Regions from separate parts of the Vreelandella indica genome, predicted to be linked through region 1. Evidence: predicted binding sites of a transcription regulator. Region 1 holds the regulator's gene; each other region holds the start of a gene.
What was found. Region 1 encodes LexA, which represses DNA repair genes until DNA is damaged. Its sites were predicted from a motif close to TACTGTNTANNTANACAGTA; they were not measured.
Positions count from the first base shown of each region.

Region 2: a site for LexA is predicted at 5,598-5,617, ahead of dinB (DNA polymerase IV). Genes of this name have one in related genera too.
Region 3: a site for LexA is predicted at 5,433-5,452, ahead of recA (recombinase RecA). Genes of this name have one in related genera too.

Region 1 covers NZ_JBANSO010000017.1:51,636-62,145, reverse strand. The annotation lists gene V8L71_RS12990 (hypoxanthine-guanine phosphoribosyltransferase) at 1-77, opposite strand, end outside; gene nagZ (beta-N-acetylhexosaminidase) at 126-1,157, opposite strand; gene V8L71_RS12980 (L,D-transpeptidase) at 1,222-1,758, opposite strand; gene V8L71_RS12975 (TetR/AcrR family transcriptional regulator) at 1,736-2,413, opposite strand; gene lexA (transcriptional repressor LexA) at 2,683-3,363, shown strand; gene V8L71_RS12965 (energy-coupling factor ABC transporter permease) at 3,373-4,044, opposite strand; gene purU (formyltetrahydrofolate deformylase) at 4,069-4,923, opposite strand; gene V8L71_RS12955 (ribonuclease J) at 5,154-6,764, shown strand; gene moaE (molybdopterin synthase catalytic subunit MoaE) at 6,801-7,256, opposite strand; gene moaC (cyclic pyranopterin monophosphate synthase MoaC) at 7,259-8,056, opposite strand; gene mobB (molybdopterin-guanine dinucleotide biosynthesis protein B) at 8,062-8,625, opposite strand; gene V8L71_RS12935 (uracil-xanthine permease family protein) at 8,684-9,916, opposite strand; gene upp (uracil phosphoribosyltransferase) at 10,004-10,510, opposite strand, start outside.
Region 2 covers NZ_JBANSO010000005.1:113,300-123,809, reverse strand. The annotation lists gene V8L71_RS05020 (alpha/beta fold hydrolase) at 59-1,006, shown strand; gene V8L71_RS05015 (UbiH/UbiF/VisC/COQ6 family ubiquinone biosynthesis hydroxylase) at 1,109-2,293, opposite strand; gene V8L71_RS05010 (NAD-dependent protein deacetylase) at 2,392-3,249, shown strand; gene V8L71_RS05005 (DNA-3-methyladenine glycosylase) at 3,259-3,870, opposite strand; gene V8L71_RS05000 (protein adenylyltransferase SelO) at 3,965-5,428, shown strand; gene dinB (DNA polymerase IV) at 5,631-6,677, shown strand; gene V8L71_RS04990 (alpha/beta fold hydrolase) at 6,786-7,613, shown strand; gene V8L71_RS04985 (YkoF family thiamine/hydroxymethylpyrimidine-binding protein) at 7,623-7,871, shown strand; gene mapR (GntR family transcriptional regulator MpaR) at 7,940-9,349, opposite strand; gene ccoG (cytochrome c oxidase accessory protein CcoG) at 9,691-10,510, shown strand, end outside.
Region 3 covers NZ_JBANSO010000005.1:72,780-83,289, reverse strand. The annotation lists gene eno (phosphopyruvate hydratase) at 1-1,167, shown strand, start outside; gene fdxA (ferredoxin FdxA) at 1,699-2,022, opposite strand; gene mutS (DNA mismatch repair protein MutS) at 2,189-4,750, opposite strand; gene V8L71_RS04845 (CinA family protein) at 4,834-5,367, shown strand; gene recA (recombinase RecA) at 5,472-6,545, shown strand; gene V8L71_RS04835 (regulatory protein RecX) at 6,570-7,034, shown strand; gene alaS (alanine--tRNA ligase) at 7,278-9,887, shown strand; gene V8L71_RS04825 (aspartate kinase) at 9,987-10,510, shown strand, end outside.

The DNA.
Region 1 (10,510 bases):
ATAAGGCAGTCGGCGTTATCCATCAATTCACGCATTGAGTCCAATGACTCTAAGGCTTTTTTATCCAACTTTGACATCTAAACTCCAGGCGGGTTAAAAGCTTCAATTACATCAGTCGTGTGAATTTACACAGCATTGGGTTTCGGTTTATCAGCCAATGCTTCCAACTTAGCGTGGGTACGACGCCATCTGCCCAACGCACTTAGGGCATCGATATCAGGCCGTGCACGGCTGTAGCGCAGTTTGGCGGGACGTTTGGTTTCAATACCCCGGCAGGCTTCAATCACCTCAAGTGCAGCGGCGCGATCATTGCATACCAGCAACATATCGCAACCAGCCGCTAGTGCTGCCTGGGCTCGCTGTTTGGGCCCACCCGCCTCGTGGGCGCCCGCCATACTTAAATCATCAGAAAAGATGCAGCCTTTGAAGCCCAACGATTCACGCAGCATGCCCAACCAATGAGGGGAAAACCCGGCAGGACGCGTATCGAAAGCACTGTAAATCACATGCGCAGGCATTACACCGTCTAACGGCGCGGCCAAATGGGCAAAGGGCACCAGGTCACGTTGTTTAATCACTTCTAGCGGGCGGTCATCCACCGGCAGCGCAACGTGAGAGTCTGCCGCAACTCCGCCGTGACCGGGGAAGTGCTTCCCGACAGCGGCCATACCAGCCTCATGGAGCCCTTGAATAAAGGCGCTGCCGAGCTGCGCCACATGCTGGGGATCGCGGCTAAAACTTCGGTCTCCAATAACACTTGAGATGCCGCTTTCGACATCCAGTACCGGAGCAAAGCTAAAATCCAAACCGCAGGCGGCCATTTCCATGCCCAATAGCCAGCCAGCATCTTTTGCGAGCGCAAGACCATCATCGGGGTTGGCGCTATAACATTCACCAATGCGAGCCATGGCAGGAAGACGCGTCATCCCTTCTTTAATACGCTGAACGCGGCCACCCTCTTGATCAACGGCAAGCAATAAGTCCGCACGCTCACGTCGAATATCGCTGCAGAGCTGGCGTACTTGGTAGCCGTTCTCGACATTGCGGGCAAACAGAATAACGCCCCCTACCACCGGTTCTAGCAGCAAGCGCTTTTCTGCGGCCGTTAATTTCGGGCCTTCAAGGTCGAGCATGACCGGGCCTAACGGTTGAGTCATCGTGATAGGTCCATTAAAAAAGAGGCGGTGATTCTAGACGATCGTCTAGCGGTGTCAAAACAGATTAGTCAAACGACTGACGACCGCCGTGCAGCCAAACGGGGGTACCTGGTAACGCTAACGAAAAGATATAGAGCAAATCACTATTGCGTAAACGAATACATCCGTGGGATGCAGCAACGCCCATGGGCTGATCAGGTGGCGTACCATGAAGATAAATATAGCGACGCTGTGAATCGACCTGTCCACCACGGTTCACGCCTTTTTCTAATCCGCATAGCCACAGGATGCGGGTCAAAATCCAATCCCGCTTCGGATATGCTTCAGCTAGCGCAGGAGAAAATTCCTCACCCGTCCAGCGACGACCACGGAATACCGCATTATCAGGCATCCCGCTGCCAATCGCGGCTCTTATATAGTGCCAACCATGGGGTGTTTTGCCACTACCATTGTGCTCACCAATGCCCGCGAGGCCAGACGATATCTCACACTCATGCAGCACCTTAGGCCCTCGCCAACAGCGTAGCTGCTGCTGTGTGGTATCGATTTCCAACCAGATGTCCTCTACAGGGGGAAGCTCAGCGAGCTTGGGCGTTCGCATATTTTCCTTCTTCAAGTGCTGGGGGCAACGGTGCATTCATGGCAGCCACCACTACTGGGCGCAACCGCCTAACCAAATCCCGCACGGTGACCTGCTCTTGATAATCCTTTTCAGCGATATCGCGCAGTGCATCAAGGCCTGAAAGCGTAAAAATCACCGTACCAAGCATAAAGTGTAGCCGCCAAAAGCGTTCCGCGTCAGGCAAGTCGGGCGTGGCTTGACGCACTAACTCGGTGAAGCGGGTAAACACATCACCATACTCTTGCTGAATATGACGCCTAAGATGCCCCTGCGCTTGGCTATAGGCAAGGCCCAGCAAGCGCATAAACACCTTTAAACTGTTGCGCTCGGCAGGCACAGCCAGCACGGTGGTCGCCATGGTTTCGAGTAGCGTTTCCAACGGAATAACGCGCCCTGCATGCTGGGCTTCAAGTTCATCAAGCGCAGTATGAAAACGCTGGGTGAACGGGTCCAGATAGCGTGAAAACACGGCCTGAATTAAGGCTTTTTTGGAACCAAAATGGTAATTCACCGCCGCTAAATTGACGCGCGCTTTGCTAGTGATGTTGCGCAGCGATGTTTCAGCAAAACCTCGCTCAGCAAACAGCACTTCCGCGGTGTCGAGTATTCGAGTTACCGTATCAGATTGAGCCATGCCGCTCTCCGGGGAAACGAGTGTTTAAAACATAGCAAAATACTATGCCATATCGCTGGTGGGCTCAACGCTTGATTTTCTGATGAAATATGGCTGTCTATATGAGTAGAAGCTTAGTTTAAAACGATTAGGAAAAATTCGGGGGCCTTTCTAGAGAGGGGGTTGACAAGACATGTACTGGACAGAGGAACATACTGTATACTTAACCACTTACCGATTAAGTCGACATTTAATTTGTTACTGTCTATTCACTATTTTTGGAGTCTGGTATGTCGCGTCCGCTAACCGCTCGCCAACAGCACGTATTTGATTTTATTGTTAAGACCATGGGCGAATTTGGCTACCCTCCGACCCGTGCTGAAATTGCGAAAGCACTGGGGTTCCGCTCACCTAACGCCGCGGAAGAGCACCTGCGCGCGCTTGAGCGTAAAGGCGCTATTCGCATTATTCGCAATACGTCACGCGGTATTCGCCTACCCAATCAAGAGCCCCAGGAGTTAGTAGACATCACCGCAAGCGCGTTACCCGCTGCCAATATTGAAGCCTCGCCTGCTGGCCTACCGGTGATTGGCGAAGTAGCCGCCGGGAGCCCTATCCTAGCTGCTGAGCATATTGACCGTTATTGCCCTCTGCCAGCCGAGTACTTCACTCCTAAAGCCGATTATTTGCTGCGTGTGCGAGGCCTTTCGATGAAGGATATCGGTATTTTAGAAGGTGATTTATTGGCAGTTCACCGTACCGAGCGGGTGCGCGATGGCCAGATTGTCGTTGCGCGCCTGGATGATGAAGTAACCGTTAAGCGCTTCAAACGTCAGGGCCACCAAGTAACGCTATTTGCGGAAAATGCAGACTTTGCGCCGATTGAAATCGATCTGCGTTCACAGTCACTCGACATCGAAGGTGTCGGCGTTGGCGTCATTCGTGGCGGTAATGGCCAAGCACTGGGCTAACCACCGTCATTACTGCATGTCGATATAGCGGTGGTCATTAAAGGTGGCCACCCAGTTAGGATGATAGACCAGCAGAATACTCAGCAGCATCCCGGTAATAAACGCCTCTGAAGGCATTAGTAGAGGTAAGAAGCGTGCATACTCCTGGGCAAGATAGATAGCGTTAGGGTCTGTGCCTGCCACGATAATCAGCAGCACGGCAGCCAGCCCTGCCCCTAATGTTGCCAACGCCGCCCCAAAAAACCCACAGGCAAATAAAAACACCATCAGGTTATCCGGCAGGCGGCGATCTACCAGCCGCCACACTGTGCCAATAATGGCAGCCGGAACAATGCCCGTTACCAGTACATTCGCCCCCAGTAGCGTCCACTCATTGCGGCCGATAATTACCATTGCCACATTAATGAGTATATTGCTGATCAGCGCTAATGGCGCTTTAAACACGAGTGTCATCAATACCGTAAAGACGAGATGCAGCGTTAGCCAGTCGACCGCCTGAGCGCGTAGCTGCCACATCAGCGCCACTGCCAGCGTTGCGCCTAACCAACGGTGCTGAAGAGCAGCGTCTTCCAGTAGCACTTGCCAGGGCCGCCGCCAAAGAGCCCACACCACTACGCCTAACGAGAGTAGCGAGGTGAATATCAGCGCCCAGGGCGCCAGTACACTTTGTGCGAACGACATAGCGGCTTCTCACATTATCGAGCGTTAGCTAAACACCACGGTCTTGTTGCCATGCACTAAAACCCGATCCTCAAGATGCCAGCGTAAACCGCGTGCGAGAACGGCTTTTTCAACATCACGCCCAAAGCGGACTAGATCGGTTGGGGTATGGCAGTGGCTAACGCGATGAATATCCTGTTCGATAATCGGGCCCGCGTCGAGTTCCTCGGTAACATAGTGGCAGGTGGCGCCAATCAGCTTCACTCCGCGCTGATATGCCTGGTGGTAGGGCTTCGCCCCAGCGAAAGAGGGTAAAAAACTGTGATGAATATTAATCACCCGCCCTGCATAGCGTGCGCACAGGTCAGGCGGCAGAATTTGCATATAACGCGCCAGCACGACGCAATCAGCACGTGCACTATCGATTTCTGCTTGCACCTTGGCAAATGACACTTGCTTGTTATCGGGGTCGACTGGCACATAGTGATAAGGAATGCCGTACCATTCGGTCAATGAACGCATATCGTCATGGTTGGAAATGACGCCAACAATATCGCAATCCAACTCACCCGCCTGCCAGCGATAAAGCAAATCTACCAAGCAGTGTGACTCTCTAGAGACCATCAATACCACCCGGCGGCGCTGCTGCGTATCCACCAATGACCACTGCATATCGAATTCGATTGCCACCGGCTCGAACGCTGAACGTAGCGCTTCTACCGACATCCCCACTGAATCCGCCAAGATTTCGTAACGCATAAAAAAACAGCCCGTTTCTAAATCAGAATGCTGGCTGGCTTCAGTGATAGACCCCCCTTGCTTAGCAATAAAGCTTGATACTCGGGCCACAATACCTACCCGATCAGGGCAGGACACAACTAAACGATAATAATGGGACATGTGAGCGACTCTTGACCTATTTCTAAGGTAATTATGACAAACCAACGGCTTAGGTTGCATAGTGTATCGGAAGGCCAAGGATGATTGTTAGCCGCCCCTGCCTTCCCGTATAGTTGAGTCACTACTTTTTAGGCTTTTCATAACTGATGCACTCTTCACGCGTTCAAATTCGTCCCCGTCGTCGTCCTCCGCTGCGCATGTTGCCGCTGGGGGGATGCGGTGAGATTGGCATGAATCTAACGCTCTACGGCTACGATGATCACTGGATTGTCGTCGACTGCGGCATGATGATTCGCCAGGATCTCCCCAACTCACCGCTACAAGTGCCTAATTTTGATACACCAAAAGCATTAGGGATAGCCCCGAAAGCACTATTTATTACCCACGGCCATGAAGACCACATTGGCGCCGTCGCTTGGCTCTGGCCGATGTGGAATTGTCCTATTTATGCCACGCCATTAGCCGCGGGGCTGTTACGCCTTAAATTTGCTGAACATCAACTTAGCAGCGCTGCGATTCATGTCATCGAACCAGGTGAGGCACTTGAAAGCGGGCCGTTTACGCTGCGCTACTTGTCGTTGACGCATTCAATACCCGAAAGCTGTGCCATTATGATGATGGCTGGTGGTTATCGCGTTTTACATACTGGTGACTGGAAACTTGATCCTGAGCCGCTTATCGGTTCACCGGTAAGCGCGGCGCAGTTTAGAGCGCTGGCCCCGGTCGATTTAGTTGTCGGCGATTCCACCAACGCCCCCATGCCAGGCCACTCCGGCAGCGAGGGTGATGTGGCGAGAGCATTGGTAAAAACCCTCGCCAACTGTCAGGGCCGTGTGGTGGTCTCTTGCTTTGCCAGTAACCTTGCGCGGGTATTAGCTATCGGGCGCGCAGCGCATCAGTGTGGCCGTCGCATCAGCTTAATGGGGCGCTCAATGGAGCGAATGGTTAGCGTTGCGCGTGGGCTTGGCTATATGGATGACTTACCGCCGCTGGTACCCAATCACGACCTGGGGTACCTCCCCCCGGATGAAGTGGTCATTATCGCCACCGGCAGCCAGGGTGAGGCCCGTGCCGCGCTTCAGCGCCTTGCTCAGGGCCGCCACCCCTTTGTGGATCTTCAGCCCGGCGATAATGTCATTTTCTCGGCTAAAGCCATTCCAGGCAACGAACGCCCTATTGAACAGCTAAAAAAACGTTTAGCGCAGTTAGGTGTTCGTATTTACGACGAAATCAACCATCCCGAGTTACATGCTACTGGGCACCCCGCTCATGATGAGTTAATCAAACTCTATCAATGGATTAAGCCGAAGCACCTGATGCCTGTCCACGGCGAAGCAAGGCATCAGCAGGCGCATCAGGCAATTGCCCGTCAATTAGAGATCAGTGCGCCGTTGTCGCCAGTTAATGGCGATTTAATCAGCTTTGATAACCAAGGGCTGCGCTGCGAGGCACGCTATCCCCAGCCGCCCTGCATCGTCAGCCAAAACAGCGTGGTTCCTCACCCAGGGTTGGAAGTAAAAGACGCCAGTACGGCACGTCGTGGCAGTTTGTACCTAGCACTGCCGGTGACCGCGACTGATACGGGCTGGGCGCGCATTGGACGTTTGATGCTGGATGCGACGGGTGCCAGCCCGCTGGATGAAGATAGCTTTAGTGATTGGCTGGATGATCAGCTTGATGAGATTGCCGCCGACACACTGGCCGACCTTCGCCAAGCATTGCAGCCTCGCTTGGTACACTGGCTGGCGGAGCATATGCAGCACCTGCCCGATGTGCATCTTCAAATTATGGCCGCCGAAATGCCAGAAGCCCTTACCCTGGAAAATGCTGCCAATCGTTAGTGGTGCATCATTGCGGAGTAGCAAGACGTGGCAAACTCACTCCCAGCGTGCCGCGTCTTGTTGGTCAGAGTGGCGTTCTTTGACCCAATATTCTCCCCGAGTGGAGTGCTCTTTCTTCCAAAAAGGCGCCTGGGTTTTTAAAAAATCCATAATAAAATCGCAGGCTTCAAATGCCTCTCGGCGGTGAGCACTAGCTACAAGCACCCGCACGATGGGGTCGCCAGGGCCCAGATAACCAACGCGATGAATTATCCGCACCGCTTGTAGCGACCAACGCTGCCACGCCTGCTCGCCAATCTCCGTTAGCGTGCGCTCGGTCATACCGGGGTAATGCTCCAGTGTTAACCCCGTAACATCGGGCGTCTCGTTGAAATCACGCACCAGTCCGGTAAAGCTCACCACCGCGCCAATATCGCTGCGCCCGACTAATGCATCGCTATAGCCGTAGTCCATCGAGAATGGCGCTGCTTGAACCGCTACTTTAATATCCAACGTTAACCCCCTGTGACCGGTGGGAAAAACGCCACTTCGTCATCATCGGTCACTAGCGCATCATCGTTTGCCATTACCTGATTAATGGCACATAACGTGCGCTGATCAGTAAGCAGTTTAAACCGATCATCGCGCTCGGCCAGCGCTGCCTTTAAACCACTGATATCGCGGCTAGCAAGCTGGTCCAGCCCAACAGTCGCCTCGCTTTCTCCTACCCGCTCGCGCAGTTCAGCCAGAAATTTAACCCGCACGCAGGGGGAAGGACAGCGCTCACCCAGGCTTACTTCTCCTGAGGTGCCTTCGCCCGTCACGATAGGCGACTGCCTATTCACACGCTGATAATCCCCGCGTTGGCCGCCCTGCTTGCTGTCGAGCTGGATCGCTTCAATATGCATGCCCTTATCGACCGCTTTGCACATATCGTAGAGGGTTAAGCAGGCGACTGAAACGGCTGTAAGCGCCTCCATCTCAACACCGGTGCGACCATTTAAACGACACAGCGACGTTACATGCACACAGGACTCGGCCATGTCGATCTCGAATTCAACCGACACCTTTGATAGCGCCAATGCATGGCAGAGTGGAATCAATTCATGAGTGCGTTTTGCAGCCTGAATGCCCGCGATACGGGCGGTGGCGAGGACATCTCCTTTCGGCAATCCCCCTTCGCTGAGCAATGTCAGCGTTTCAGGCAGCATTACAATGCGCCCCGAGGCGACGGCTTCGCGGCGCGTTTCTTGTTTATCGCCGACATCCACCATGTTGGCTTCGCCCCGGGTATTGAGGTGGGTTAGATGCATGCTGGTCACCTTTCCTTTTTTGAAGCCACAGTTTGGTTTTTTGCGTTTATCCAGGTCACTATCCAGCGCGCGATTGCGTCGCTGTCATCAAGATTTAACTGCGCTACGCAAGAAGTTAAATCAATTGGCGATGGCGCGCTTAATGCAACCGCCTCGACCCATGGGTCGGTCAAAATTGCCGAGTCCCCTACGCCATCGCGATAAAGCACCAGCTTAGGGATCGGCCAAGCTTTAAAGCCTTCGACAATCACTAGGTCGGGATGGTGCGGCACCATCATGGTTATTAAGCTGGCTAAATCGGGTTCTTCCTGGTCGGGCGTTTCCTGCATCAGCGCAAATCGTTGCCGTGAAGCGACTAGAACAGGGGCCGCGCCCGCACTACGCAGTTTATAGCTATCCTTTCCAGGCTGGTCGACTTCAAACGAGTGATGAGCATGCTTAATCACGGCTACTTTCAAACCATACGCAGCTAATAGAGGCAGCAGCTTCTCTAACAGTGTCGTTTTGCCGGTACCGCTCCAGGCAGCAATCCCTAGAATGGGGAAGGATGCGGTTAGTTCGTTACTCATACAGCCTACCCCCCTACTTGCCATTCATACGATGCTTACAGCGTTAAAGTGGATGACTTTACTCGCCCTCTTGCGCCTTGGGTAATAGCCAGTTCAACGCAATACCTACCAGTGCAGCCAAGCTCACGCCTTGCAGGGTAAATTGACCGCTCCCGAACTGCATACCACCTATTCCGAATACCAGTATGAGCGAGACCACTACTAAGTTGCGAGGTGCCGTCAGCGACTGCCCTGCTCGCACTAGCGTGTTCATACCAACGACCGCAATAGAACCAAACAGCAATGTCATAATCCCCCCCATGACCGGGCCGGGTATAGTCTGCAGCAGCGCACCAAGCTTAGACACAAACGCCAGCACAATGGCAAAAATCGCAGCAACAATCATGTACTTGGGGTTAAATGCCCGAGTCAGCGTTACCGCCCCCGTGACTTCCGAGTAGGTTGTATTCGGGGGGCCGCCAAATAGCGCTGCCACACTGGTCGCCAACCCATCGCCTAACAGGGTGCGATGCAGGCCGGGTTTTTCCAAATAGTTTTTGCGGGTCACTGAGCCAATAGCAACCATGTCACCAATGTGCTCTACCGTCGGGGCGATAGCGACCGGGATCATAAATAGAATAGCGGCCCAGTGAAAACTGGGTGCGGTAAAGCTGGGCACCGAAAACCACGCCGCTTCGCGTACCGGGGTAAAATCTACTAATCCCATTAACAACGCCAAGCAATAACCCGTGACGATACCCCCCATAATCGGCACTAGGCGGAGCAGGCCGCGGCCAAAAACGGCCAGCAACAAAGTCACCAACAAGCTGGTCATTGAGAGAAAAATGGCCGGACCATAGCCGATGTTGTCACTGGTTTCACCGGTTGCCATGCTGACTGCCACAGGCGCCAGCGCCAAGCCAATGACCATGATTACCGGCCCGACCACAACGGCAGGGAGTAAGCGGTGCAGCCAAGCGGTACCTTTTAATCGCACCGCTTGTGAGATCGCGACATATACCAGCCCTGAGGCCATCAGACCGCCCATCGTGGCCGGCACACCGAAGCTTGCTACCGCCCCCTGAATAGGCGCGATAAAAGCAAACGAAGAGGCCAAAAAAACGGGCACACTTTGCTTCGTCACTGCATGAAATATCAACGTGCCAGCCCCAGCAGTAAACAGTGCGACACTCGGGTCAAGTCCGGTTAAAAGCGGTACTAATACCAAGGCACCAAAAGCCACAAACAGCATTTGTGCACCGGTTAATACTACTTTTGGCCACGACTCTGCCTGGCTGGTAGCTTCACGCATTAGAGAATTCCTAGTGATTATTAGAGAGTAGATATGCAAAAAAATGCCCCTAACGCGAAGCGTGAGGGGCTAATTTAAAAAAGGCGCTTAGCGCGTTCCGAAAATCTTATCGCCTGCGTCACCTAGTCCAGGGACGATATAGCCATTTTCATCGAGTCGCTCATCGACCGAAGCAGTGTAAATTTCGATGTCGGGATATGCTTCCTGCACCCGTTTGATGCCTTCAGGGGCAGCGACAAGCACAATCACCTTCATATGCACACAGCCACGCTCACGCAGCATGTCCAACGTAGCCACCATTGAACCACCGGTGGCCAGCATAGGGTCAATCACGATTGCCATACGCTCTTCGATATCGTTAGCGAATTTGGCGAAATACGGTACTGGCTCAAGCGTCTTTTCATCGCGGTAAAGACCAACAACACTGACTCGAGCACTGGGAATTAAGTCTGTTACACCTTCTAACATACCCAAGCCTGCGCGCAAAATCGGTACCACGGTAACTTTTTTACCCTTAAGCCGTCGTGTTGCAATCGGCTCGCCGTTCCATCCTTGGATTTCGTGATCTTCCAGCTCAAGACCTTTGGTTGCTTC
Region 2 (10,510 bases), on a different contig from region 1:
TTACTATTATTCTTACTAACCTTCAAAAATGTTCATTAACGGTTACTAAGGAGTGTCCATGACATCTGAAAATACCTCGGTCTCTGCGACTACCCAGGAGACACCGGCGGTCAACACTGTGCAGTCCTCTGGCTCGAAAGCTGGGCAGGTTCATTATCGCTTCGAGAAAGTGGGCGATGTGGAGGTCTTCTATCGTGAAGCGGGGGATCCTGCGGCGCCGACTCTGCTGCTACTCCACGGGTTTGCTGCCTCCTCGTATATGTGGCGGGATGTGATTGAGGCGCTTGCCGATAGCTACCACGTCGTGGCACCGGATTTGCCAGCGTTTGGCTTTACCCAGTCACCGGCACGCGGTGAGTATGAGTACACCTTTGCCAACCTGACAAAGACGATTGATCAGTTTACTGAGCAGTTGAAGCTCGACCGTTATGCTATCGCCGTTCACGACTATGGTGCCCCTGTTGGTTGGCGTTTGGCGGTGACCCATCCATCAAAAATCACCGCTATCATTTCGCAAAACGGCAATGCCTATAAGGAGGGGCTATCAAAAGGGTGGGAGCCCATTCAAACGTATTGGAATACACCTTCTCAGGCGAATCGTGAGGCTTTGAGCGACTTTCCGACACCGGCGTCGATCAAGTGGCAGTACGTGGAGGGCGTAAGCGATACAAGTATCGTAGCCCCGGATGCCTATACGCTGGAAGGGGCTCAGATCTCTCAACCTGGGATGGCGGAGATTCAGCTCGACTTACTGCTGGATTACGCAACCAACGTTGAGAAGTATCCCGAATTCCAGGCCTACTTTCGGGAGCAGCAACCGCCGCTGCTCGCGGTGTGGGGGAAGCATGATCCGTTCTTTCTGCCGCCAGGGGCAGAGGCCTGGAAGCGAGATCTACCGCAGGCGGATATTCGCTTTTACGACACTGGGCATTTTGCACTGGAAACCCATGGCGATGTCATTATTCCGGTGATGCGTGAGTTTCTGGATAAACACCTGAAAACTTAAACGGCTGAAACACACTCACGCTCCCTTGAGGCGGCGGCCATGATGGCTGCCGCCTCATGTTTGGCTTTTCCATTTGCGGGAATAGAAGGTGGTTATCAGCCTCTAGCGCATTTTGAACGGATTTAAGCCGTTGGCTTGCTGCATCATCATGCGTTTGGCGAACGGGAAACGCTCGGCAATCTGCAGGCTTAGATCGCCTAGCTGGCGCAGCGGTTTGGATCCGGTAAACAGGTGATGAAACGTGTCGGTAGCGGCGATCATCGCTTGGTTAGCCGCGCGGCGCTGGCACTCAAAGCGCAGTAGGTTGACATAGTCACCTGGGTCGCGGCCCTGAACGATGATCTCGGCCAGGGTGTCAGCGTCGTGAAGGCCGATATTTAACCCCTGGCCTGCCAGTGGGTGTACCACATGGGCGGCATCGCCAATCAGCGCTAAACGCTTGCTGATATAGCGGTGAGCATGCTGACGCTTGATGGGAAAACTGGCCCGCGCCACGATGCGGATGAGGTTGCCCAGGCGTTTGGGGAAGGCCATTTCGATGGCGGCTTTCAGTGCATCGTCGTCCAACTGCTCGCGCGCTCTGGTGGTCTCTTCTCTGTCGTACCATACCAAGGAGGCGTTATGGCCGGGCAATGGCAGCATGGCCAGCGGGCCGGTGGGGGTAAAGACCTGCCAGCTAACGTCCTGCTGGGGCAGTTCGGTTTCTACGTTAATGATCATTGCACGCTGATGATAGTCGTAGCTGGTCACGCTAATGCCGGCCAGCGAACGCAGCGTCGAACTAGCCCCATCGGCGCCTACAACCAGGCGGGCGCTTAGGGTTTTGCCGTTATCCAGTTCCAGTAGGCGGCGGTTCGTCGCCGAGACTGTGCTTAACGGCGCACACTGGGTGTAGCAGGTAACGCTGGGCAGCTGTTCTATGCGCTGCCATAACGCATACTGCAGGGCACGGTTTTCGATAAAGATGCCGAAGTCTTTCATGCCGCTATCTTCAGCGGAGAACAGCGAGTGGCCGGTGCCATCCTGGTTGGAAACATCGATATGGCGAAACGGGCAGCAACGCTCTTCCGGCAGGGTGGTGCCGCTTGCCTTGATAAATGCCAGCGAGCGCGCATTGAGTGATGAGATGCGCAGGTCATAATCGCCGCTAGGTGGGGTGGGGGCATCGCCTTGCTCAACCAAACCCACGGAGAAGCCCGTATGGCCCAAGCGCGCCGCCAGTGCGGCGCCAACCATGCCGCCGCCGACAATGATGACATCATGGTCGTGTTGCTCAGACTGTTGCATCATATGCTCCTTAAAATGAGGTGCTTTTGCGCATTGCGCAGGCGTTGCTTGTCATACAGTATCGTTGAGTTTGAGCAAGATTGCCTAGAGGTGAACGATTGACGCAGGCCGTGGAAATAGCAAATAACGTTACCCAGGCGGGTGAGGAACTGGCAGCGTTTATTCAACAGCACCCCAAACTGTGGGTGATTACCGGTGCCGGTGTGAGTACCGACAGCGGCATTCCGGACTATCGCGATGCGGATGGCCAGTGGAAGCGCCCGCCGCCGGTGCAGCATGGCGACTTTATGAGTTCTCACCACGTTCGCCAGCGCTACTGGGCGCGCGCGCTGATCGGCTTTAGCGCCCTGCGCGAAGCCCAGGCGAGTGGTGCGCACAGGGCGCTGGCCGCGCTGGAGTCACAGGGCTATATCCAGCAGTTGGTCACTCAAAACGTTGACCGCCTGCATCAGCGCGCTGGTTCTCGCCGGGTGATCGACCTGCATGGCCGGGCGGACATGGTGAAATGCATGGTGTGCGACTACCAAATGATGCGCCACGCCATGCATGCTGAAATGGCGCGCATGAATCCAAGTTTTACTGATTTGCAGGCAGGGCATGCTCCGGATGGCGACGCCGATTTAGAGACTGACTTCAGCAGCTTCCGCATTTTCGACTGCCCGCGCTGTAGCGGTATCTTAAAGCCCGATGTGGTGTTCTACGGCGATGTGGTACCCGCCGAACGGCGGCTGGCCGCGCAGGTCGCGCTGGCCGAGGCGGATGCGGTGCTGGCTGTCGGTACCTCGTTGATGGTGTTTTCCGGCTACCGTTTCTGCCGCGCCGCCCACGAGCGTGGCATACCGCTGGCGTCGCTTTCGCTCGGCGTTACCAGGGCGGATGCGCTATTGACCCACCAGTGGCGCGCGCCGTTAACGCCGGTGCTTGAGCAGGCCGTTCGCTGTTTGCAGCCCTCTTAAAGACTGCTGCTAGTGCACTTTCGATACCCACGCATTATCTTCCAACCAAAGCCGCCAGGGGGCATCGCGGTGCTCGGGCTGGGCGTAATCGATGCCTACACGAGGCCCACTGACGATTGAAGCATCGTGGGTTGCTGCGCTAATCCACAGTTTGTCAGCTTGGGTCATATCATGGCCATACAGCGCTTTATCAATCGTTAAAGCGCGTGTGAGCTTGCCGGGGCCATTGCTGAGTTGTTTGCCCGTTGCCTGACGAATAGCGCGCATGGCGGTTTCGTTAACGGTGGGCTCTACCGCACGAATCAACACCGCACAGGGCGAGCCTTCCGGCTCGGTCACCACGTTTAGTAGCCAGTGCATGCCGTAAACGAGATACACATAGGCGTGGCCAGCGGGGCCGAACATCGCTTCGGTGCGTGGTGATCTGCCCCGGTGGGCATGGCAGGCGGTGTCTTCGGCGCCGCAATAAGCCTCGGTTTCGACAATTCTTGCCGCCATCTGCTCGCCGTTATGCTCGCGCACCAGCCAACAGCCCAGTAGGCATCTCGCCACTTCGAGTGTGTCGCGATTATAAAAGTCGCGGGGGAGGGGCGTTAGCGCGCTGCTTTTAACATTAGGCAAAGTTGGGCACGGTTTTAACATCATCGCCTCGGCGTTTACTTGAGTAGAGTGCTAGGGTATTAGCTAACCACAGCCAATTGAAGCGGAGTGTATCGTGCTGTCATTTGAACATATTTATGCCACCTTGCCTGAACCCCTCTGGGTCGCCACCCAGGCAACGCCCGTGGCCCACCCTGAGCTGATCGCTTTTAATGCGCCACTTGCCCGTGAACTGGGGGCTAACGACGTGCCAGAAGCTGCGACGCTGGCTCAGTGGTTTAGCGGCAACCAGACCATGCCGGGTTCTCAGCCGGGCGCATTAGGTTATGCAGGCCACCAGTTCGGTAACTTTGTGCCGCAATTAGGCGATGGCCGCGCGTTGCTGCTGGGCGAAGTGATCGACCAGAACGGCGTACGCCGTGATGTGCAGCTAAAAGGCAGCGGCCGCACGCCGTTTTCCCGCGGTGGCGATGGTCGTTCACCGCTAGGCCCGGTGCTGCGTGAGTACTTGGTCAGCGAGTTTATGGCGGCGATGGGCATTCCCACCACGCGTGCCCTTGCGGCCGTCACCAGCGGCGAGCGCGTAGTGCGGCAAATGGCCGAGCCCGGCGCCGTCTTTACCCGCGTGGCGAGCAGCCATATTCGCGTGGGCACCTTTCAGTTTGCCGCTGCACAGCGGGATGACGCCTTGCTCAAAGCCCTGGCGGACCATGTGATTGCGCGCCACTATCCTGAAGCCGCCAACGCGGAAGACCCCTATATGGCGCTGCTGGAAGCGGTGGTCGCCCGCCAGGCGGTGCTGATCGCCCGCTGGATGAGTGTCGGCTTTATCCACGGTGTGATGAATACCGATAACTGCAGCATTGCCGGTGAAACCATTGATTACGGCCCCTGCGCTTTTATGGAGCAGTTCGATCCGCAGAAGGTGTATAGCTCCATCGACCAAGGCCGCCGCTACGCCTTTGCCAACCAGCCAGCGATTGCCCAGTGGAACCTGGCGCGCTTTGCTGAAACGCTGCTGCCGTTAATGCGTGAAGAGGGCGACGCGCTGGTGCAGCAGGCCACTGACGTCATTCGCCGGTTTGAATCACGGTTCAGCGCCGAGCAGCTTCGCCTGCATGCCGATAAACTCGGCTTGGCCTCGGAAAGCCCCCAAGCCGCGCCATTGATGGAAGCACTGGAAAGCCAGATGCATCAGGGGCGAATGGATATGACCGCGACCTTTGATGCGCTCACTCACTACGCCCTTGCACCCAGTGATGAGCACCGCGAGGCGCTGCTGGCGCTGACGACTCAGCCTAACGAGTTGACTGCGTGGCTGGAGAATTGGCAAGCCGAGCAGGTCGCCAGTCAAGACAGCCAGCGCTCGGCCGCCATGCGGAGCGCCAATCCGGTGATCATTCCCCGCAACCATCGGGTTCAAGAGGTCATTGATGCCGCTTACGAGGGGGATTTTGTGCCTTTTCATACCCTACTGGCGGTGGTAACACAGCCCTTCGATGAATCTGTTGAAGCGCGCCGTTTGGCGGCGCCTGCCACGGAAAATGAACAGGTGTTGAGAACGTTCTGTGGAACATAACGAGCTAATGCCATTGCGCTGAGGACGGAATCAACCCGTAGCGGGGGTCTTTCGCCATGGATGGCGAAAGTAGCGCCCAGGGAGGGGTTCACAGCGCCCCCGTGTAGGATTGTTCCGGCCGATTTAGGGTGTAATAGAGGTTATGATCCATCTCGCATCCCCTGTGATAAACTGTGGTTTTTTACAGGTAGAAGGGTAGCCGGTGCGCAAAATCATTCACTGCGACTGTGACTGCTTTTATGCAGCAGTGGAAATGCGCGATAACCCCGCGCTGCGGGATATCCCGATTGCGATTGGCGGCAGCGTCGAGCAGCGTGGGGTGGTGGCCACCTGTAACTATCCCGCCCGCGAGTTTGGCATTCACTCGGCCATGCCCATGGCCCAGGCACTCAAGCGTTGCCCGCATCTCACCGTGATTCGCGGTGAGATGGCCAAATACAAAGAGGTCGCCCGCCAGGTCTTCGCGATTTATCGTGATGTGACTGAACTGATCGAACCGCTCTCCCTGGATGAGGCCTTTTTGGATGTCTCGGAAGTCACGGTGCATCACGGCAGCGCGACGCTCATGGCTGAAGCGATCCGCGAACGGGTCAGCCGCGAAGTGGGGATCACCGTTTCAGCGGGCGTTGCACCCAATAAGTTTCTGGCCAAGATCGCCAGTGATTGGAACAAGCCCGACGGCCTGTGCGTGATTACGCCGGATAAGGTTGATAGCTTCGTGCAACAGCTACCGGTCAAGAAAATCCACGGCGTCGGCCCGCGCACGGCCGAGAAACTGGCGGGGCTGGATATTCATACCTGCGCTGACCTACGTACCCGCACGCTGACCGACTTGGCCGAACACTTTGGCCGCTTTGGGCGGCGACTACACGAGCTGAGCTGGGGGCGGGACGAGCGTCCGGTGAAGACTCACCGCGAGCGAAAATCGGTCAGCACCGAGCAGACCTACGCCAAGGATTTGCCTAACCTCGACGCCTGCCGCCGAGAGCTGCCCGCGCTGATCGAAGACCTGGAGCGCCGCTACGCCAGGCTTGATCCGCCTCTGGCGGTGCGCGGGCTGATCGTCAAAGTGAAGTTCAGCGACTTTGCCCAAACCACCGTCGAACACGCCGACCCGGCGCCTAACCTGGAGCAATTCGAGACGCTTCTGAACGTTGGCTGGGCCAGAGGCGAGCGCCCTGTGCGCCTGCTGGGCGTGGGCTATCGGCTGGCGGAAAACAGCCAAGAGCATCAACTGTCGCTGTTTTAATTAGCCGGTTAACCCTTTTATGGATTGACGCTCCTCCAGGCCCGCGATAAAACAGACGTATGATAGCCTGATGTATGTATCTCACGTTTGATTACCCACGAGCCCGCCATGTCTGCTAATGCTGCCCAACGTCCCCGTTTAGTGTTTGCCCACGCCAATGGTTTTCCTGGGCTTAGCTACCGCAGCCTGCTCAATCCGCTGGCAGAGATGTTTGACCTGCACCCGCTGGATCGACTGGGCCACCATCCGGATTACCCCGTCAATCACAACTGGGGCAACTTGGTCGATGAGCTGTTGAGCTATCTGCCCCAGAGCGATGCGCCGCTTTTAGGCGTGGGGCATTCGTTGGGAGGCACGCTGATGGCCATGGCGGCCGATAAACAGCCCGAGCGCTTTTGCGGGGTGATCATGCTAGACCCGCCGTTGATGCTGGGAACAGATGCCTGGGCGATGAAAGCCGCCAAACGGTTCGGCTTTGTGGACCGGGTAACACCTGCGGGTAAAACCCTGGGGCGGCGCACCGTGTGGCCAAGCCGCGAGGCAATGGCTAATTCGCTGGGTCGTCGGGGCTTGTTTCGCCGCTTTACCCCGGAAGCACTCAACGACTACATTGAAGCAGGAACACGTTTATTGGATGACGGCAGCGCTGAGCTGACCTTTGACCCGCGTATCGAGGTGGAGATTTTCCGCCATCTGCCGGATCACCTTTCGCGCCTGCCGCAGCGGCTGGGCGTGCCGATTGAGCTGGTGGCCGGTAACGAATCGCACCTGCTGACGGCATCGCGCATTAAACGCTTGAGGCGCAAGGGGGTATCGGTGAGCGAGGTTCCCGGCACGCATATGTTCCCGATGGAGCAGCCGGATGAAACGCGTGCCGCCATATTAGCTGCTTGGCAGCGTATCGCCAGCGCCCGTCAGGCTTTTCATACAGCGTAAGGAGGCGTTATGTATCTTTCCGTACAGCTTAGCTATTACCCACTGGCCGATGACTTCAAACCGGTGGTCAAAGAGGTGGTGAAACGCCTGGAGGCAACAGGGCTGGAAGTGCACCCGAACCGCATGAGCACTCAGGTATTTGGCGAGTTCGATGAGGTAATGGCAGCGTTAAGTAATGTGATGAAGTGGTCGTTTGAGACCCATGGTAAGGCGGTATTTACGGCTAACTTTTTGGAAGGCGACCGTCGGCCTCGGTAACTGAAACAGAGCCTCTGTGTTGGATCAGCCGTTGCCACGCCTCTTTGAGCGTGCGATTTTTCATGTCGTTAAAACAGGCTCAGTAACTTGCCCAGCGTTTCCATACCGCGTTCGCTGCGTTGGGTCCAGGGATGGCCATAGCTTAAGCGCACACAGTGGCGAAACTGTTGAGTCGCGGAAAAAATCGGCCCTGGCGCCAAGCTAACGCCCTGGTCCAGCGCTGTCTTAAAGAGCTGAAGCGAATCCACTTGTTCGGGGAACTCCACCCATAGGAAGTAGCCCCCAGCTGGGCGGGTGATGCGAGTTTGGGCAGGGAAGTAGCGGTCTGCCGCTGCCAGCATGCTGCCCTGCTGGGCTTCCAGAGCGTGGCGGAGCTTTCGCAAATGGCGGTCATAACCGCCGTGTTGTAGGTAGTCGGCAATCGCTGCCTGTGCGGGCACGGAAGGGGAAATAGTGGTCATTAGCTTCAGCCGCGAAATAGCTTGAGCATAGCGGCCGCCTGCTACCCAACCGACCCGATAGCCAGGTGCCAAGCACTTTGAGAAGGAACTGCAGTGAATCACCAACCCCTCATCATCAAAGGCTTTGACTGGCACCGGTGGCGTGCTGCCAAAGTACAGCTCGGCATACACGTCATCCTCTAGCATGGGCACTTGATGGTGTTTTAACAGCTGATACAGCGCTTGCTTATGCGCTTTACTCAGGCTGGCACCGATTGGATTTTGCAGGTGACTCATAAACCAGCAGGCTTTGATGGGCAGCGTCTCCAGTCGCTCTGCCAGTACCTCTAGGTCGATCCCTTCCCGTGGGTGTACCGGAATTTCCACGGCGCGCAGTTTTAGGCGCTCCAACACCTGCAGGCTGGCGTAAAATGCTGGGGACTCGATCGCCACCAAGTCGCCCGGTTGAGTGACGCACTGTAGGGCTAGATTAAGCCCCTCCATCGCACCATTGGTAATCACCAGCTCTGCCATCGGCAAGTGTATGCCGCCCAGCATGTAGCGCAGCGCAATTTGCCGGAGCAGGTCGGTATGCCCGGTGGTCATCGCGGCCACCACCTGCTGGGGCGATAGCGCACGCAAGCCCCGCGTCATACTGATACTCAAGCGAGAGAGCGGAAATAGCTCGGGGTCAGGAAAGGCCGAGCCAAAGGGCACTGTCCGATCATCCTGCAAAGAGTCGAGTACCGAGAACACCAGCTCGCTGACCTCCACCTCCGCTGGGTCGGTGGGCTGAAGCGTCACCCGGGGTTCCCCCAATAAGCGGCGCGCATGTTCACGAACAAAGTAGCCCGAGCGTGCCCGCGCGGTAATCAGCCCCCGGTTCTCAAGTAAATAGTAGGCCTGGAACACCGTCGAAGGGCTAATGCCGTGATGGCGGCTAGCTTGGCGCACCGAAGGGATTCGCTCGCCAGGGCCAAGCACACCTTCGCTAATCAACGTGGCTATCTCATCGGCAAACTGTTCGTAGCGTTTCATTGGATAAACCGTGGGTGCATGAAATGGAACTGCAGTTGGCTCGCCCCCATTGTTGGCAGGCACGGCGCGGCTCCCGATTGTTAGAAAGCCTCATTGTGTTTTATTGGGGAAGTGTAAAACAGACTCAAATACAGTCATAAAAAGCGTATCAGAAAGTCAGGATATGGGGGAGCAGAGACGATCTGATACGGCTTATTTCTCTAAAACTGCGCCTGTTTGTATTGGCGCTGCCTAGGCATAGTGGCGCCTAACTCAGTCGCTCCATGACAAAGGCATGATCACCTAGTTAGCGGCGCCCCTCGACCGTATAGGCCTCCGTTCCCTCTTTTCTGGATATCGGTATGACGCAACGCATTCCACTGCAAGACCTGACGACAGAGACAGCGGTTGAACACTACACGCCTACGTCTAAACCGCCCAGTAGCAAGCAACCGAAACTCGGGCATATTTACGTGCGAGAAATAAAGGGCTTTTTTCAGCGCATTCGGCGTGGCTCCAACTGGCTGCTGATGGCGCTCTATTTTGGCTTGCCGTGGCTCCAGTGGGGGGATCGGCCAATGGTTTGGTTTGATCTCTCTGCCCAGGAGTTCCACCTCTTTGCAGCAACGTTTTACCCCCAGGACTTTATCTTACTAACCTGGATTTTGATGATCTGCGCCTTTGGTCTGTTTTTGATCACGGTCGTGGCGGGGCGGGTGTGGTGTGGCTACAGCTGCCCGCAAAGTGTATGGACGTTTTTATTTATCTGGTTTGAACACCGCCTGGAGGGGCCACGGCACCGCCGGATACGCCGTGACACTTCACCTAACACGCTTGATACGTTATGGCGAAAAGGTGCCAAACATACCGCTTGGCTACTGATAGCCCTGGGAACGGGCATCACCTTCGTGGGTTATTTTACGCCAGTGGGTGGACTATTCAGGGAGTTGCTCACACTGGATGCGCATCCTTGGGCGGTTTTTTGGATCGGTTTTTTCACACTGTTTACCTACTTGAATGCTGGCTGGTTGCGCCATCAGGTGTGCCTGCACATGTGCCCCTATTCACGTTTTCAGTCGGCCATGTTCGATAGCAATACGCTGATTGTATCCTACGATACTGACCGCGGTGAGCCGCGTCGTCACCATCCAAAAGACGTTAAGGAAGCTTCTGCAGGGGACT
Region 3 (10,510 bases), on a different contig from region 1:
TCGACCGGTTCACGGGAAGCGCTCGAGTTGCGTGACGGCGATAAGTCGCGCTACCTCGGCAAAGGCGTTCTGAAAGCAGTCGATGCGGTCAATGGCAAAATTCGTGATGCGCTGATGGGCATGGATGCACGCGACCAGCGCGGCTTGGACGATGCCATGCTGGCGTTGGACGGCACCGAGAACAAAGCGAATTTGGGCGCAAACGCGATTCTAGCGGTTTCCCTGGCCGCAGCTAAAGCAGCGGCTAACGCCAAAGGCGTGCCGCTTTATGCGCACATTGCCGAACTCTACGGTCAGCCTGGCCAGTACAGCATGCCGGTGCCGATGATGAACATTATCAACGGCGGCGAGCACGCTGATAATAATGTTGATATCCAAGAGTTTATGGTGCAGCCGGTGGGCGCCCCTAACTTCCGCGAAGGACTGCGCATGGGCGCGGAAATTTTCCATGCCCTGAAAAAAGTGCTGTCGGCGAAAGGCCTTTCCACCTCCGTTGGCGACGAGGGTGGCTTTGCGCCGAACCTGGCGTCTAACGCCGATGCGCTGGCAGTCATCAAACAAGCCGTTGCCGATGCTGGCTACGAGCTGGGTAAAGACGTCACGCTGGCGCTGGACTGTGCCTCTTCCGAATTCTACAAAGACGGTCAGTACAACCTTTCCGGTGAAGGCAAAAGCTACGATGCCCAAGGCTTTACTGATTACCTAGCAGGCCTGTGCGCCGATTACCCAATCGTGTCTATCGAAGATGGCATGGACGAGTCCGACTGGGCAGGCTGGAAAGCGCTGACCGACAAGCTGGGCGATAAAGTGCAGCTGGTGGGTGACGATCTGTTCGTGACCAATACCAAGATTCTCAAGCGCGGTATCGATGAGCAGATCGGTAACTCTATCCTGATTAAGTTCAACCAGATCGGCTCGCTCTCCGAGACCCTGGATGCCATCAAGATGGCCCAGGATGCAGGCTTTACTGCAGTGATTTCGCACCGCTCTGGTGAAACGGAAGACACCACTATTGCCGATTTGGCGGTAGGTACCTGCGCTGGTCAGATTAAAACGGGTTCACTGTGCCGTTCTGATCGCGTTGCCAAGTACAACCGTTTGCTGGTGATTGAAGCGGAACTGGGTGATGTGACCTATCCTGGCCTAAAAGCGATCAAAGGTCAGTAAAGTGCCAATATTGAATGAGGTTTGTAAGTGATGTCTCAAGATTTTGTAAGTGATGTCTCAAGATTTTGTAAGAGATGTCTTACAAAAGCCGACGAGAATCGCTTGGTTTAGGGTAAGAAAAAGCGAAATTTTCCACTAATTAAAATTTAAGCTTTTGTTTTTAAATATAATTGTGGAATTAAGGCGAGTCGCTAAGACTCGCCTTTTTACATTTTGGCTTTGTTGAGAAGCCTACATGATCTGCCACAATACACGCAGGACAAGGGGAGGCAAGGATGCTTCAGACAGGATGCAACGGGATGTAGGACGGATGCGCCGGGCGATACAGAGAGGTGAGCCCCGGCAGGGAAGACATCTGAGGAAGTTGATACAGGGAGTGGTCAGAGGAAGTGCTTGGAGCGGGCGGCCTACGGGTCGCCTTTTTTTTGCCTTTTATTTGGCACTACACGCTTGGCAACCCATAAAAAACCAGCGCTTTTTTCAAAAAAAGCGCTGGTTATAAAGTAGCAGCAGAGCAGGAGTGAGTTAAGCTTAACGCTCTAACTTCTCAAGCTTACCGGGCTTGCCGTCCCACTCTTCGGCGTCAGGCAGCGGATCCTTCCTTTCGGTAATATTGGGCCATACTTCTGACATTTCAGCGTTAATCTCAATAAACGCCTCTTGCCCATCCGGCAGCTCATCCTCTGAGAATATCGCCTCAGCGGGGCATTCTGGTTCACACAGTGCGCAGTCAATACACTCGTCAGGGTGAATGACCAGGAAGTTCGGGCCCTCGTAGAAACAGTCGACCGGGCAGACTTCCACACAGTCGGTGTATTTGCACTGGATGCAGTTCTCGGTAACGACAAACGTCATCTTGCTATCCCTCTTGCAGGGCCAGGTAGCTCCTGGCCATGGTCAATCGTGAATGGTTATAAATCAGCCGTTTTTTATAAGCTAAAAGTTTGAGCGACATTCTAGTGGTGCGTCTACCTGGCGGCAAGCGCCTTATGGGCTTCTGTATAACCTACTATATTTACCATTAGATCAGGTCTCGCCATTGATACAACAGCGACAGCGCTTCCCGCGGCGTTAAACCATCCATATCGACATTTTCCAATGCCTCCACCACCGGGTGCGGTGCGGCTGCAAACAGGTCGTTTTGCTGGGGAGCCGTTCGTGGCGCTTGCGCTGTGTTATCTACATCGCGCTGCTCCAGGCTCATCAGCTTCTCACGGGCCCGTTTAATCACATGGCCAGGTACGCCCGCTAATTGAGCAACCTGCAAACCGTAACTCTGGCTAGCCGGGCCTGCTTCAATGCGGTGCATGAACACGATGCTGTCGCCATGCTCGGTCGCCGTTAGGTGGATATTGGCCACACCCTCCATGTGTTCAGGCAGGGCGGTCATCTCAAAATAGTGCGTGGCAAATAGTGTTAGTGCACGCCCCTTGGCAAGATGTTCCGCACTCGCCCAGGCCAGCGATAACCCGTCAAAGGTGCTAGTGCCGCGGCCAATTTCATCCATCAAAATCAAGCTTTGCTGGGTGGCATTGTGCAAAATATTGGCCGTTTCGGTCATCTCGACCATAAAGGTGGAGCGTCCGCCTGCCAGATCATCCGACGAGCCAATGCGGGTAAATATCCGATCCAGCGGGCCGATCTCGGCGGCATCGGCGGGCACAAAGCTGCCGCAGTGGGCGAGCAGAGCAATTAGCGCTGTTTGCCGCATATAGGTCGATTTACCACCCATATTAGGCCCGGTAATAATCAGCATATGCTGGTCGGGGTTAAGCGTAACGTCATTGGGCACAAAGGGCGTTTCGCTAACCTGTTCAACCACAGGGTGCCGCCCCGCCTCGATACGAATGCCTGTGGCCTCGCTCAGCGTCGGGCGCACCCAGCTCAACGCCTCGGCGCGTTCGGCAAAGGCGCACAGCACATCCAACTCCGCAAGCGCTTGAGAAGTGCTTTGTAGCGCGTGAAGGCTGTCATTCAGCTCGCCCAGCAGGCGGTCATAAAGCCACTTTTCACGGGTCAGTGCGCGGGACTTAGCCGATAGCGCCTTATCCTCAAACTCTTTAAGTTCGGGAATGATAAAGCGCTCGGCGTTTTTAAGCGTTTGGCGGCGGATATAGTCAGCAGGCGCCTGCTGCGCCTGGGAGCGCGGCAGCTCAATAAAGTAGCCGTGTACGCGGTTATAGCCGACTTTGAGATTGGCAAGCCCGGTACGCTCGCGCTCGCGGGTTTCCAGCCGAACAAGATAGTCGCCCGCGTTCTCGGCCATGCCCCGATGCTCGTCGAGCTCGGCGTCAAAGCCATCGGCGATGACGCCACCATCACGAATCACCACCGGCGGATTTTCGACTAGCGCACGGCTGAGCATATCGGCCATTTCTGGGTAGGGGCGAATATGCGGGCGCAGATTGTCTAGCGCGCTGCCGCTCTCTACCTCGCTGAGCTGCTGCTCAAGCTCAGGAAGTGTAACCAGTGCATCCCGCAGGCGTGCCAAATCCCGTGGCCGGGCGCTGTACAGCGCGACCCGGGCCAGAATGCGCTCCACATCGCCCACATCGCTCAACGTCTCGCGCAGCGCCATGTAGGCGGCATCCAGGCTTAGCAATGCCACGCCTGCATGGCGGTTCTGGACAATCTCTCGTTGGCGCAGCGGACGGTTCAGCCAGCGTTTGAGTAGCCGCGAGCCCATCGCAGTGGTGCAGGTGTCCAGCACGCTCGCCAGGGTGTTGTCGATATTGCCACCCAGGTTAATATCGATTTCCAGATTACGGCGGCTGGCGGCGTCGATCACCACCGCATCGTCGCGATTCTCGACGCTAATCGCGGTCACGTGGGGCAGGCGCGAGCGCTGAGTGTCGCGGGCGTAATCAATCAGCACTCCGGCGGCAATCAGTGCGGTGGTTAAGTGTGCGCAGCCAAAGCCGCGTAAATCCTGCACTTCAAACTGATCGCACAGGCTGCGGGTGGCGCTCTCCAAATCAAACAGCCACTCGCCCTGGCGACGCAGGCTGCGCTTTTGCGACCAGGCATCGGGTAGGGTCAGGCTTTCGGGCACCAGCAACTCAGCAGGGGAGAGACGGGTAAGCTCTGCTAGCATCTCCGCTTCGCTCTCGACTTCCAGTACATTGAAGCGGCCGCTAGAGAGTTCCAGCCAGGCAAGGCCCCAGCTATCTTTACCGGGGGAAACCGACACCAGTACGTTGTCGCGGCGGGCATCGAGCAGCGCTTCATCGTGGAGCGTGCCGGGGGTGACGATACGCACTACTTGGCGATCAACGGGGCCTTTGCTGGTAGCGGGGTCGCCAATCTGCTCACAAATGGCAACTGACTCGCCACCGGCGACCAGACGCGCCAAATAGCCTTCAGCGCTATGGTAAGGTACGCCTGCCATCGGGATGGGTTTGCCGCCCGATTGGCCGCGCTGGGTAAGCGTAATGTCCAGCAGTGCGGCGGCGCGCTTGGCGTCGTCGAAAAATAGCTCATAAAAATCCCCCATTCGGTAAAACAGCAGAACCTCGGGGTGTTCGCGTTTGATCTTTAAATACTGCGTGATCATTGGCGTGTTAGGGGGAATGGCCTGTGACATGGGCGTCCTGATTGAGCAATTTCTTTGAGAAAGCTAAACACAGTATTCTACGCTGAACAGACGACTCACTTGAAGGAGCGACCATAGTGCCCAGCGTATCTAGCCTGAAAAATCTTGATTTGACGCTGTTAGCTCAGCGCCTAGGGCGACTTTGTCAGCAGTTGAAAGTGGAAGTGACCGCCGCTGAGTCCTGCACGGGCGGTGGTATCGCCAGTGCGATTACCAGCACAGCGGGTAGCTCTGCTTACTTTACAACTGGCTATGTGACCTATGCGAACGCGTCGAAGACCCGCCTGCTCGGCGTGTCAGACGCTATACTGGCAGAACACGGGGCGGTGAGCGAAGAAGTAGTGAAAGCGATGGTGCAAGGCGCCTGCCGGGAAAGCGGTGCGGGCTTGGGCGTTGCCGTTAGTGGGGTGGCCGGGCCGGATGGTGGTAGTGCTGAAAAGCCGGTGGGTACCGTTTGGCTCGCCTGGGGTGATACCGCTGAGCAGCAAGCCGAGTGCTTCCACTTCCCCGGGGATCGCCAAGCCGTGCGCGAGCAGGCAGTGCGGCAGGCGCTGGCAGGGCTGGTGGCACGCCTGGATGCACAGGTGAAGGCAGGCAAGCAGGAGTAGGGGTAGGAAAATAGTTTAGAGAAAGCGTGATCAAGGATTTGTTTACGGCACAATCTTTGGCATACTACTGGGTAATTATACAGCTTGTTATGAGGAATCTCTGAATGGCTCAGGATGACAACCGCACTAAAGCGCTAAACGCTGCACTCACCCAAATCGACCGTCAGTTCGGCAAGGGCACCGTCATGCGTCTTGGCGACGCACCGCGTGTGGTCATGCCGTCGGTTTCCACGGGTTCGTTGGGTCTGGATATCGCACTTGGCATCGGCGGGCTGCCGTTTGGTCGTGTTTGCGAAATCTTTGGCCCGGAATCATCGGGTAAAACGACGCTGACCCTTTCGGTGATTGCTCAAGCGCAAAAGCAGGGCAAAGTGTGTGCTTTCGTTGATGCCGAGCACGCCCTTGACCCCAGCTATGCAGAAAAGCTGGGCGTTAACCTGAATGATCTACTGATTTCCCAGCCGGACACTGGCGAGCAGGCGCTAGAAATTACCGACATGCTGGTGCGCTCTGGCGGTGTTGATGTCATTGTTATCGACTCGGTGGCTGCGTTGACTCCGCGCGCTGAAATCGAAGGCGAAATGGGTGATTCCCACGTTGGCTTGCAGGCGCGTTTGATGTCACAGGCGCTGCGTAAGATCACCGGTAATATCAAAAACGCCAACTGCCTAGTGATCTTCATCAACCAGATCCGCATGAAGATCGGCGTGATGTTTGGTTCACCCGAAACCACTACCGGTGGTAACGCGCTTAAGTTCTATGCCAGCGTGCGTCTGGATATTCGCCGCACAGGCTCGGTGAAAGTGGGCGATGAAGTCACCGGTAACGAAACCCGCGTGAAAGTAGTCAAAAATAAAGTGGCACCGCCATTCCGTCAGGCTGAATTCCAAATCCTTTATGGCAAGGGTATCTACCACGCTGGCGAGGTTATTGACCTGGGCGTGCAGTGCAACCTAGTCGATAAAGCCGGTGCTTGGTACAGCTATAAAGGCAAGAAAATCGGCCAGGGTAAAGCAAACTCCGCACTTTATCTGGAAGAGCATCCAGACATTATGCTCGAAATCGAAACGCAGATTCGTGAGCAGCTCTTGGCCAAGCCTGATCCTAAAAAGGAGAAGGAAGGTGCACCTACCGAAGCAGCGGCCGAAGTGGATGCCAACGATGACGATCTGCTCTAAGTCTGTTCTAACCGAGACAATCTAATGGCCTTTATGTCTCAGCGCGATGCCACGCCCCGTGACATCGCGATTGGCCTACTGGCTCGGCGCGAATACTCTCGCGCCGAGCTAGCACAGCGCTTGAAGAAAAAAGCCTTCGACGATACCGCTATCGATGAGTGTTTAGACGCTCTGGCCGAACAGGACCTGCAGTCTGATGCGCGTTTTGCGGCTAGTTTCGTACGCTCGCGCATTCTGCGCGGCCAGGGTGTTATTCGTATTAAAGGCGAGCTTCGCCAACGCGGCGTTGATCAGGAAACCCTTAATACCGCTTTTGAAGAGGTGGAAGAAGGGGAGCAGGTTGACTGGTTCGAGCTAGCCCGGGAAACGCTGGCGCGACGCTTCGATAGCCCTGGTGAGACGCCTAAAGAGCGCGCTCGACGCGAGCGCTTTCTGGCTAGTCGTGGCTTCGATTTTGAGCAAATCCGCTACGCGCTCTCCTGTCTGTAATAATTTTTCTCCTGCTTGTAATATATTTTCTCTTGTCTGTAATACTTTCCCCCTGCCTGTAAAACGCCTTCTCTTACCTTTCTAATAGCGCTCTCCTACGCTTTTCTACCTAGTAGTTTGCCTCTCTGCCACTAAGTGCGGCTTTAGTCGTTTGACAACTGCGCTATAATGGCCCCTTTGCGACCCCTGAGGGTAGCGTCGACAGCGCCCTGGGACACCACGCTTTCTTGTTACGGATACCCTATGAAAAGCGCAGAAATCAGACAGGCCTTTCTTACCTTCTTTGAAAAGCAGGGACATACGGTTGTACCCACCAGCTCTTTAGTGCCGGGCAATGACCCGACGCTGCTGTTTACCAATGCCGGCATGGTGCCTTTCAAAGATGTGTTTCTGGGTCGCGACCCACGCCCATACGTGCGTGCAACATCGGCGCAGCGCTGCGTACGCGCAGGCGGTAAGCATAATGATTTAGACAATGTCGGCTATACTGCACGTCACCACACGTTTTTTGAAATGCTGGGCAACTTCAGCTTTGGCGACTACTTCAAGCACGACGCCATACGCTTTGCCTGGGTATTTCTGACCGAAACGCTAGGTCTGCCTAAAGAGAAGCTGTGGGTCACGGTGCATGTCAGCGATGACGAAGCTGAACGTATCTGGAAAGACGAGATCGGTATTGACCCCGAGCGTTTTTCCAAATTAGACGAAGATAACTTCTGGCAAATGGGCGACACCGGGCCTTGTGGTCCGAGTTCGGAAATCTTTTTTGACCATGGTCCAGAGGTATGGGGCGGCCCTCCCGGTAGCCCGGAAGAAGATGGCGACCGCTACATCGAAATCTGGAACCTGGTGTTCATGCAGTTTGATCGTGATAGCCAAGGTACACTCAATCCGCTGCCCAAGCCCTCTATCGATACCGGAATGGGCTTGGAGCGCGTGGCCGCCGTTATGCAGGGCGTGCACTCTAACTACGAAATTGATCTGTTCCAGAGCTTGCTGCAGGCTGCCGCTAAAGCTACCGGGCACCCAGACACTGCTACACCTTCGTTGCGCGTGATTGCCGATCACATTCGCTCCTGTGCCTTCCTGATTGCCGATGGCGTGTTGCCGTCTAACGAAGGTCGCGGCTATGTCCTGCGCCGCATCATTCGCCGTGCGATTCGCCATGGCCACAAGCTGGGTGCCGTAGAGCCGTTCTTCCACAAGTTGGTGGACGCGCTGGATGCCGAAATGGGCGATGCGTATCCAGAGCTTCGCGAGGCGAATGACCAAATCACCCGAGTGCTGTTGAAAGAAGAAGAGCAGTTTGCGCGCACCCTCGACCACGGCATGGGATTGTTAAATGCAGCCTTAGCCGAGCTGGATGGTAAGGTGCTGCCGGGTGAAACGGTGTTTAAGCTTTACGACACCTACGGCTTTCCTTTTGATCTCACCGCTGATGTGTGCCGCGAACGCGGCGTCACGCTCGATGAAGAGGGCTTTCAGCAGGCCTTAGAGGCCCAACGCGAGCGTGCCCGGGCGGCTAGCCAGTTCGGCGCCGACTACAGTGCCTCTATTGAGCTGGACGGTGAGACCGCTTTCACTGGCTATGATCGCCTTGAGGATCAAGCCAAGGTAACGGCACTGGTTGACAGCGAAGGCAATGCACTGGCTGCGCTGGAAGCGGGGCAGAAGGGCGTTGTGGTGCTAGATCGCACGCCATTTTACGGTGAGTCAGGCGGCCAGGTGGGCGATACCGGCTACCTGCATGTCGACGGCGGTCGTTTCCAGGTGACGGATACCCAAAAGCAGAGCGGCCATCACTTACACCAGGGCATCATGGTGGAAGGTTCGCTAAGTGTCGGTGCTAGCGTACGCGGCGAAGTGGATGCCAGTCTGCGTACCGCCACGATCCGTAACCACTCGGCGACCCACCTGCTGCACAAAGCGCTGCGTATGGTGCTAGGCGATCACGTGCAGCAAAAAGGCTCGCTGGTTAATGCTGAGCGGCTGCGCTTCGACTTTAGCCATTTTGAGCCGATGACTGCCGAGCAGTTGGCGGAAGTCGAACGGCTGGTCAATGAGCAGATTCTGGCTAATGCGCCGACTAAAACCGAGCAAATGAGCCTGGATCAAGCCAAAGCCAAAGGGGCGGCGGCGCTGTTTGAGGCCAAATACGCCGAGAGCGTGCGGGTACTGACGATTGGTGCCGACGACTTCTCTATCGAGTTGTGCGGTGGTACCCACGTGACACGTAGTGGCGATATCGGCTGCTGTCATGTGATGAGCGAAGTGGGCATTGCCTCCGGTGTACGCCGTATCGAAGCGATCACCGGTGAAAATGCGTTAGCCTACTTCCGCGAGCAGGAAGCCCGCCTTGAGCGTTTGGGCGAACGTTTGAAGACCAAGCCTGAGCAAGTTGAAGCGCGGGTAGAGTCTCTGGTTGAGCGCAATCGTAGCCTAGAAAAAGAGCTTGAGCAGCTTAAAGCTAAACTGGCCAGTGCTGCGGGTAGTGACATGCTGAGTCAGGTGCACGAGGTCAACGGCGTTAAACTGTTAGCGACACAGTTGGAAGGTGTCTCTGGCAAAGACCTGCGAGGCATTCTTGACCAACTGAAGAACAAGCTCAGTTCCGGGGTTATTATCCTTGGGGTTGCCGATCAGGTAGCGGGCAAAGTCAGCCTGATTGCTGGGGTAACCCAAGACCTGACCGGCCGGGTTAAAGCCGGTGAGCTGGTTAACCATGTTGCCTCTCAGGTAGGAGGTAAAGGTGGTGGTCGCGCGGATATGGCTCAGGCAGGAGGTAGCCAGCCCGATGCTCTGCCGGATGCGTTGAAGAGCGTACCGGCATGGTTGGAAAACGCACTTAGCTAAACCCCAAGGCCGGTGGCATGATTGTCGTCGGCCTTATTATTTATTTAATACTTGTGACAACTTCACCCTCCATTCCCGAACGCATAGGAAAAACGGCATATGGCACTATACGTACAGAAGTTCGGCGGCACTTCGGTGGGCTCTGTCGAGCGTATCAAGGCCGTAGCAGAAAAGGTTAAGGGCTTCCGCGATCAAGGCCATCAGGTGGTGGTTGTGGTCTCCGCTATGAGCGGCGAAACCAACCGCCTCACGGACATGGCTCAGGCACTTAATGACGATCCCGCACCGCGCGAGATGGATATGCTGCTGTCGACCGGCGAGCAGGTGACGATCTCACTACTCGCTATGGCGCTGCAGCAAATTGGCGTGCAAGCCACTTCACACACTGGCGCCCAGGTAGGTATCCATACGGACAGCGCCTATACCAAGGCGCGTATCCAGCGCATCGAAACCGACGATCTAAAAGCTGACCTGGAAGCAGGGCAGGTAGTTGTCGTTGCCGGTTTCCAAGGGGTTGATGAGGACGGCAACATCACTACCTTAGGTCGTGGTGGCTCTGACACCACGGGTGTAGCCCTGGCCGCCGCACTTGGCGCCGATGAGTGCCAGATTTATACCGATGT